Regions from separate parts of the Aquamicrobium sp. NLF2-7 genome, predicted to be linked through region 1. Evidence: predicted binding sites of a transcription regulator. Region 1 holds the regulator's gene; each other region holds the start of a gene.
The links. Region 1 encodes LexA, which represses DNA repair genes until DNA is damaged. Its sites were predicted from a motif close to TGTTCNNNNTGTGTTCNG; they were not measured.
Positions count from the first base shown of each region.

Region 1 (2,200 bases):
CCGCCTTATGAGAGAAAAGTCGCCGCAGTACCTGCGGAAACGCCTGTTCTCTCCGCCCCGGACAAGATCGAATAAGCGATAAAGACAGGGCGTATCCGGAACGGTTTCCGCATCGTAAGGCAGGTCTGCTTCTGCGGGTTGATCAAATGCAGATCCAGTTACGCAGGAAAATCGACCATCGTGACAGATAGTTCGATAGGCCGCTCGCCTACGCAGCCAAAATCTGCTCACCGATCGTACAGGCCGTAAAGTGCCCTTCAGCTATCTTCGATCAACGTTTTGAGAGCGCTCAAACAGCGACCTCAATATTTCGATCATTTCCTCAGGATGTTGTTTTAAGATGCTGATAAACAATGTCCCTCAGAACGGATGGAAGGCAAAAAATCCGGTTCGCTCCGTTTCATTTCCGGATCAGTAACGGCGGATCAATCCGACCAGCCTGCCTTGTACCTTGACGCGGTCGGGTCCGAAAATCCGGGTTTCGTAAGCCGGATTGGCGGCTTCAAGCGCGATGGAGGCGCCTTTGCGACGGAACCGCTTCAGGGTTGCTTCTTCCTCGTCGACGAGTGCCACGACTATATCGCCCGGGGTGGCTGTATCGCCGTTGCGGATGATGACGGTATCGCCATCGAAAATGCCGGCTTCGATCATGGAGTCGCCCCGAACTTCGAGGGCATAATGCTCGCCGCCCGACAGCATTTCCGGCGGCACCGAAATGGAATGTGTCTTGTGCTGGATCGCATCGATCGGAACACCCGCAGCGATCCGCCCCATCACGGGGATGGAAACCGCCGAGGCGCTGTCATCCTCGTTGCTGGCGACCTGCGGCTTGCGAACATCCTTTGCCGGCTGCCCGAGGCTTCCCTGAATGACGCTGGGTGAAAATTTTCGCGCACTGTTCAGACCGGGGGCAATGGAATCTGGCAGGCGCAGCACTTCCAGCGCACGCGCACGATTGGGCAGGCGACGGATAAACCCACGTTCTTCCAGTGCGGTGATCAGGCGATGGATGCCCGACTTCGAGGCAAGGTCCAGCGCTTCCTTCATTTCGTCGAAAGAGGGCGGAATGCCACTCTCCTTCAACCGCTCATGGATAAAGAGAAGCAATTCATGTTGCTTGCGCGTCAGCATAGGTTCCCCCGGCAGCGGCGAATCCAGAATCGGAAAACAAACCCGGAACAAACACTATATGTTCCAGTTGTGTTCCGCAACCGCTTAAAATCAGAACGACCGGGGACAGCTTCAGCCGATCATCATCAACTGGCAGGGATCGCCGATTTCCGATGCCGGCTGGAATGGGGCGCGTATGACCAGTCCCCCTGATGCGGCCATGGTGCGCAGCATGGATGAATCCTGCACACCGAAGGGCGTGGCAATCAGCTGGCCGTCGCGTTCCTCAATGGCTGCACGGACAAAGTCCTGCCGATGGTCGTTGGCTGAAACCGGTGCCCCGAGCATCGCTGTCCTGATGTCCTGACGGAAAGGCCGGCCGCCAAGGCGTGCGAGCAGAGGTTTCAGGAAAAGCTGCGAGCAGACGAGGCTCGCCACGGGATTTCCGGGCAGGCCCAGACATCTGATGTTGTCCATTCTGCCGAACATCAGCGGCTTGCCGGGCCGCATGGCGATCCGCCAGAAGTCGAGCGTCATGCCCTCGCGCGTCAGAACCTTGTGAACGAGATCGTGATCGCCGACGGAGGCTCCGCCAGATGTGACGATGACGTTCGCACCGGCCGCAACAGCCTGTTTCACGAGCGCCGAGATTGCATCCTCGCGATCTGGCGCGATGCCGAGATCGATAACATCGGCGCCCACGGCGCGGGCCGCGGCTGCGATGCCATAGCTGTTGGATGAAATGATCTGACCCGGTCCCAGTTCGCTTCCCGGCAGGCGCAGTTCGTCGCCGGTGGCGATGATGGCGACCAGTGGCCGTCTGACGACCGTGAGGCGCGCGTGATTGGCCGAAGCGGCGAGCGAAAGCGCGCTGGCGCGCATCAGATGGCCTTTTTCGACGAGAAGGTCGCCAATCGTGAAATCCAGACCGGCGCGCCGCACATTGCGACCGGCAGCGGTCGGCTCGCGCAGGCGAATCACGTCATCTGCTGCCGGCCTGTCGACATTTTCCTGAATTACGACCGTATCGGTTCCGGCGGGCAGGGGCGCGCCGGTGAAGATGCGCACGCACTGACCTGCTTCGACAGAG
Region 1 covers NZ_JAKSED010000001.1:635,922-638,121, reverse strand. The annotation lists gene MIC97_RS03185 (ComEC/Rec2 family competence protein) at 1-75, shown strand, start outside; gene lexA (transcriptional repressor LexA) at 412-1,131, opposite strand; gene glp (gephyrin-like molybdotransferase Glp) at 1,243-2,200, opposite strand, start outside.

Region 2 (2,200 bases), 1.5 Mb from region 1:
GCCGCAGCGGCGTCCACCCTTCGGCAACGATGAACGGCCTGACCTTGCGCAGCGACACCTTCAGCCGGCCGAGATCTTCAAGCCGCACACGGCGATGGCGGCGCGCGGCAATGAGCGCATCCACCGTGCGCACCCCGAACCCCGGCACCCTCAGCAGCATTTCCCGCCCCGCCCGGTTGACGTCGACCGGGAAGCGATCGCGATGCGCCAGCGCCCAGGCGAGCTTCGGATCGATGTCGAGATCGAGCATGCCGTCGCTCCTCGCCGCGGTGATCTCGGCCACCTCGAAACCGTAGAAGCGATAGAGCCAGTCGGCCTGATAGAGCCGGTGCTCGCGCATCAAAGGCGGCTTCTTGGGCGGCAGGCGCGACGAGGCGTCGGGGATCGGGCTGAACGCCGAGTAATAGACCCGCTTCAGCCCGTAGCTGCCGTAAAGGCCGGCACTGCTGGCGAGAATGGTGGAATCGTCGGCGCCATCGGCACCGACGATCATCTGCGTCGACTGTCCCGCCGGCGCGAATTTCCGGCGCGGGCGGCCGCCCAGCGTCCGGTCTGCGGCATCCTCGATGCCAAGGCGCACATCCGCCATGGCGCGGCGAATGACGGCGGTCTGCTTTTCCGGCGCAAGCTCGGTCATGCCGGTTTCCGTCGGCAGCTCGATATTGATGGAAAGCCGGTCGGCATAGAGCCCCGCCTCCTCGACAAGGACCGGCGACGCCTCGGGAATCGTCTTGAGGTGAATGTAGCCGTTGAAATTGTGAACCGTGCGCAGGTCACGCGCCACGCACACCATCTGCTCCATCGTATGGTCGGAAGAGCGGATGATGCCGGAGGACAGGAACAGGCCTTCGATATAGTTGCGCCGGTAGAACTCCAGCGTCAGCCACACCACCTCCTGCGGCGTGAAGCGCGCCCGCTCGACATTACTGGACGAGCGGTTGATGCAATAGGCGCAGTCGTAGATGCAGAAATTGGTCAGCAGGATCTTGAGCAGCGAGATGCAGCGCCCGTCCGGCGCATAGGCGTGGCATATGCCCGAGCCTCCGGCCGATCCCAGCCCGCCCGCCCGAGAATCCCGGCGCTGGCCGCCGGACGATGCGCAGGAGGCGTCATATTTGGCGGCGTCGGAAAGAATGGCGAGACGTTGCTGCAGCGTTCTCTTCATGATTTTGTTCACTATATGTTCCATATCGGTCCCGTCAAGGCCGACTGCGGAAAACAGGCCGGGCCGATGTCGGGATTCCGTTTCCAGATAGGGCTGTCCGTGGCGCCGGCAAGACCGCGCTGCAAAACCTTGAGCATCGCGTGAAGACGCCTATCTTATTCCGTCTCGGCTTGGAGGGTTTCTGATTGGCTGTTTTCGGCATTCTCAAGCGGCGCTTTCTTGCATTCCGCCGCGACGCCGTGGTGCTCTGGTATGCGTTTCGCGATCCGCGCACGCCACGCTGGCTGCGGTTCGCCAGCCTTGCCACGGGATTGTACCTGCTCAATCCGATCGACCTGATCCCCTTCACCATCCCGCTGCTCGGCGTCGTCGACGATCTGATCATCGTGCCGGCGGCTGTCGGCTTCATATCGAAGCGGCTTCCGGCCGCAGTCCATCAGGAAGCCGGCGAAAAAGCCGACCGCTGGATCGCGCGCTGGTTCAAACGTCCGCTGCTGGCGGCGGCGGTCATTCTGGGCATTCTCGTCGTCATCTGGGCGGTTCTGCTCTACCTCATCTATCGCTGGCTTGCGGGGTAGCGCGATGACCGTTCTCGAAACCACCTTCGCCGCCGCCCGCGACCACAAACGCATCGCCGAGATCGCCACCGTTCTGGTGCGCTTCGGCGTCGACGACATCGCCATCAGACTTGGCCTCGGCGGCCTCCTGCCGAAACGGCGCACGCGCAGATCGCATGCGGACTCCGAAAGTCTGTCGCAGCCGGAGCGGCTGCGGCTTGCCATCGAATCGCTCGGGCCGACCTTCATCAAGCTCGGACAGATCCTGTCGACACGCGCAGATCTTCTGTCGCCGGAGTGGATCACCGAGCTGGAGAAGCTGCAAAGCCAGGTCGCGCCCGAGCCGTGGAAGGCGATCCGGGCGCAGGTGGAGGAAGACCTCGGCGCACCGCCCGACACCGTCTTCCTGAGCTTCTCACACACGGCGCTCGCCGCCGGCTCCATCGCGCAGGTCCACCGCGCCACGCTGCAGGACGGC
Region 2 covers NZ_JAKSED010000001.1:2,156,620-2,158,819, forward strand. The annotation lists gene MIC97_RS10700 (putative DNA modification/repair radical SAM protein) at 1-1,165, opposite strand, end outside; gene MIC97_RS10705 (YkvA family protein) at 1,351-1,743, shown strand; gene MIC97_RS10710 (AarF/UbiB family protein) at 1,748-2,200, shown strand, end outside.
Region 2: MIC97_RS10700 (putative DNA modification/repair radical SAM protein) is a predicted target of LexA. The motif match lies at 1,171-1,188, and genes of this name have one in related genera.

Region 3 (2,200 bases), 480 kb from region 1:
CGCTGCGAATTATAGGAGAACCACGCACCCGACTTTTCAACCACGCCGGCCTTGACGCCGAGATCGATGAGTTCGCCGGTCTTGGACACACCCTCGCCATACATGATGTCGAACTCGATCACCTTGAAGGGCGGGGCCAGCTTGTTCTTGACCACCTTGACGCGAGTCTGGTTGCCGACCACCTCGTCGCGATCCTTGACCGAGCCGATACGGCGGATATCGAGGCGTACCGACGCATAGAACTTGAGCGCATTGCCGCCGGTGGTCGTTTCGGGCGAACCGAACATGACGCCGATCTTCATACGGATCTGGTTGATGAAGATGACCATGGTGTTGGAGCGCGAGATCGAAGCCGTCAGCTTGCGCAGCGCCTGGCTCATCAGGCGAGCCTGAAGACCAGGCAGCGAGTCGCCCATCTCACCTTCGATTTCGGCGCGCGGCGTTAATGCCGCCACCGAGTCCACCACCAGAACGTCGATTGCACCGGAGCGCACCAGCGTGTCGCAGATTTCCAGCGCCTGCTCGCCGGTGTCCGGCTGCGAGATCAGGAGGTTTTCAAGGTCGACACCCAGCTTGCGGGCATAGACCGGGTCCAGCGCGTGCTCGGCATCGACAAAGGCGCAGATGCCGCCCTTCTTCTGCGCTTCCGCAACCGTATGGAGAGCCAGCGTCGTCTTGCCCGAGCTTTCAGGGCCATAGACCTCGATGATGCGCCCGCGCGGCAGACCGCCAACACCCAGCGCAATATCGAGACCGAGAGAACCGGTCGAAACCGTTTCTATCTCGACCACCTGCTCGTTTGCGCCAAGGCGCATGATCGAGCCCTTGCCGAAAGCCCGCTCGATCTGCGACAGCGCAGCGTCCAGAGCCTTTGATTTGTCCACCGAATTGTCCTCTACAAGCCGCAATGAATTCTGAGCCATGATACAGTACCTTTTGGTCGTCAATGACAGACGGACAATTCGCTGACCGCTCAGATTTTTGTACCCTCTTTGTTCCATTTTTGCAAGAGGGATTAACCAATTGTTTTATTTTGGAATTCTACAAAAGTTCCCATTTTGTCCACGATACCGGACCGGTTTAACGGGAATACGAACACCCGGAGAAAATTTCCGGCCGCCCGAATCGCCTCCGGTTCCGTTCAGCCTTCCTGCCGGGCTTGCTGAGCTGTCGCCCGTAAACCCGCATCATACGCCTTGCGCGCCCACGCCGCCATTTCGTCCGGATCGTCGAACGCGGCATCGGGAGTGGTCCAGTAGGGCATGGCCACCTCCCTGCCTTTTCCGGCATAGGTCCATTGGCGCGCGCCCGCAGAAACAAAATCGGGAGCGCTTATCGCATCCGCCTTGAGCATCAGCTCCCCTTGCAGGACGATGGCAATGATGACGCCGCGATGGTAGATGCCCTTGCCGCCAAACAGGCGGCGTATGGTGACGGGACCAAGCCCTTCGAAAAGCTCTTCGATGCGCCCGTTGTCCATGGAGGGAAATCAGGCCTCGGCTGTCGCCCGGGCCTCGGCCAGCGCCTTCAGGTCGGCTGGTTTCAGTTCCACCGATTCGCCACAGCCGCAGGCGGAAGACTGATTGGGATTGCGGAACACGAAGCCCGTGCGCAGCGTGGTGACCTCGAAATCCATCTCGGTACCGAGCAGAAACAGTGCCGCTTCCGGCGCGACATACACATGTGCGCCCTGATGCTCGACGTGGTCGTCCTTCGGATCAGGTTCGGTGACCAGATCGATGGTGTACTCCATGCCGGCGCAACCGCCCTTCTTCACGCCGAGCCGGATGCCGTGCGCGCCATCACGCGCACCGATGATTTCGCGAACCCGCTCCGCCGCCTTGTCGGTCAGCTTCATGATGGAAAAACGTGCCATCTCAGTCTTCTCCATGCCATGCAGGTTAAAGGCCTGCCGGAATGATTTCATATCTCCCCCTGAAGATGGGGGAATTTGGAAGGCTCTGCAAGAGCGGCTCCTGCCAAGCAGTAGCAAGCAAGTGCGGCGTCGGTCCTCAGTACCAGCCGACGGCGATCTGGGCTTCTTCCGACATGCGGTCGGGCGTCCATGGCGGATCGAAGGTCATGTTGACCTCGACGCCGGAAACGCCTTCCACCGCCCCCACCGCATTCTGCACCCAGCCCGGCATCTCGCCGGCCACAGGACAGCCCGGGGCGGTCAGCGTCATGTCGATCTTCACGG
Region 3 covers NZ_JAKSED010000001.1:152,440-154,639, reverse strand. The annotation lists gene recA (recombinase RecA) at 1-923, opposite strand, end outside; gene MIC97_RS00715 (TfoX/Sxy family protein) at 1,142-1,480, opposite strand; gene sufA (Fe-S cluster assembly scaffold SufA) at 1,490-1,876, opposite strand; gene MIC97_RS00705 (SUF system Fe-S cluster assembly protein) at 2,013-2,200, opposite strand, start outside.
Region 3: recA (recombinase RecA) is a predicted target of LexA. The motif match lies at 983-1,000, and genes of this name have one in related genera.

Region 4 (2,200 bases), on a different contig from region 1:
CCAGAGCGCCAGCCTGTCGAGCCCTTCCCTGTCGGCTGCGGGATCGGCGTCGAGCACCACGAGCCCCGGCACGAGCGCCTGGGCCTTGGCGACGGCCATGCCGATGCTGACACCAAGCGTCTGAGCATTAGCGTCGAGCGCAGTGACCGATCTACGCCGGCCCAGCCGGCCGGCAAGGACGAGCGGCGCCTCAGGCGGAGGCGATGCGTCGCCCGACTTCCTTCTGAGGCGGTCGGTAGGCCACCTCGGAAGGAAGAGCGATATGACCCTTGGCATCGCAAGCCTCCACTTCAAAATCCGCACTTTCTCCAGCCCTGGCCCGGATCAGCTCAAGCAGCCAGCGTGCGCGGCCAAGACCGGGAACCGGCAGGGGATCGGAGGGCAATACCGATACGCGCCAGCGCGTGGAACTTGCCGTCGGCTGCCCGAAATCGCCCGCTTCGCTCTGCCGCCGCCAGCGGCGTATGGCGAGACCGATGGTTCCGGCGCCTTCGGCGGCGAGCTGCAAGCGCCGCGAGGCCGTCATCGACAGATGCGCCGTTTCGGCGACTACGGCGCCGAGACCGCGATAACGCAGGCCTTCCTCGAAACAGGCCAATACCGATTTCTCGTCGCTGACTTCGGCATGTAGGACGCGATCAGGCGCAAGACCCGCCTGCGCGAGCGCCGGCGCAAAAAGGTCCGCCCGCGTCACGATCCAGAGCACTTTCCCTTTTGTCCGGGCGGCGATCCCGGCAGCAAAGAGCGCCGCCGCCGCACCATCAATGGCGCCATTGCCGCCGCCGGCCACCTCATGCAGCGCCCCTAGCCCCAACCCTCCTCCCGGCAGTCTTCGGTCGATCTCGGGGACGCCGAAAGGCAGAATTTCGCGTACACGGCCGGAACCGCGCTCGAGATGCGCGATGCGCTCCCGAAGTTCGGCAATAGCAGGCCTGTCCACGCGGCTTTGCATGGCGAAAAGGGTCTCCAAATGGCTTTTCAATGCGCCGGGGCGCCGTTATGTTCATTATTTGTTCCGTTTCCAAGAATGAGTCAATCGAGCTTCCATGGGAGTCCTTCTGGTGCGGATGGGGACTTGGCGGCAATCAACGACGCAGCAACTGACGATTGTCATTGATTCGCATATGGATACGAGGCGAACGAAGCTGAGTGCGGCGTATCTGGAAAAATTGAACGAGGGGCAACGTGCCGCGAGGCGTCATAGCACGTCGCGCGAATGAACGCCGGTGTTGATCCGACCGACAGCTTTGAAATAGGCTACGCTGCTGTTCGAATGCGATTGATTGCCCTCTTCCAAGACCGGAGGGCAATTGAGCGTAAACGGATAGTGGAGAGCGAAGGGTGCGCGCCACCGGACAGACCACCACACGTCGATTTGTCGCGGCCTATGCCCTGGCCGGCATCACCTTCGTCGCGGTGCTCGTGCCGAGCTTCATTGCCGGTCTTCCCGGCATGCTCTTTCTCGTGCCACCGCTCATTGCGGCCTATGCCGTGCTGTTCGTTCTTTCGCGCACGCCCTGGTTTCGCGACGTGGTGCGCCGGCTGACGCATGGGCCCTATCTCATCGTCTCCATCGCGCTGGCCGCGATCGTGCTCCTCTGGGCAAACTCCCTGACCGGTTTCCACGAGCGGCTGTCCGCGTTCAACGCCGGGGCGCCCCTTACGGCGAGCCTCGTCCTCGACGTCATTGCTGCCGGCATGCTGGTGGGCGGCGCCTTCGTCGCCGCTATGGCGCTTACCTAACGGCAGGCGCCGGAGAGGAGCATCACCTGGCTGTTCGTCGCGGCCAATAGCCTGCTGCTCGTACATACCTTGGCTTCAGCTGCGATCGGCGGGCTGTCCATTGGGCCGCATCCGCTGATTCCGGTAGTCGCCTTGGCGCTGTTGGCGGCAAGCCACGTCCTCTGGATGATCCGTGCGCGGACCACGGCCATGCGTGACACACGCCGATAATGGAAACCTTAGCATTCAGGCCGCCACGCTCTGGCCTTGCACATCACCTCCTGATCCGCGATGGCGTGAGACCTCAACAAACCGCATGGCCAAACGGTGATAACACCAGCCAACGGACCCAATTCGTGGTCAAAAATTCCGCTGAAAGCAAATTTGATCCGGAGGTTTGCAGCTTTCGTAACCCTGTTGGAGAGACGAAAAAACGCCTCTTCGCCAAACAGATTGATCAAACACGGGAGAACTCGAA
Region 4 covers NZ_JAKSED010000006.1:104,504-106,703, forward strand. The annotation lists gene MIC97_RS22565 (DNA polymerase Y family protein) at 1-276, opposite strand, end outside; gene MIC97_RS22570 (damage-inducible protein) at 191-952, opposite strand; gene MIC97_RS22575 (hypothetical protein) at 1,342-1,743, shown strand.
Region 4: MIC97_RS22570 (damage-inducible protein) is a predicted target of LexA. The motif match lies at 1,001-1,018, and genes of this name have one in related genera.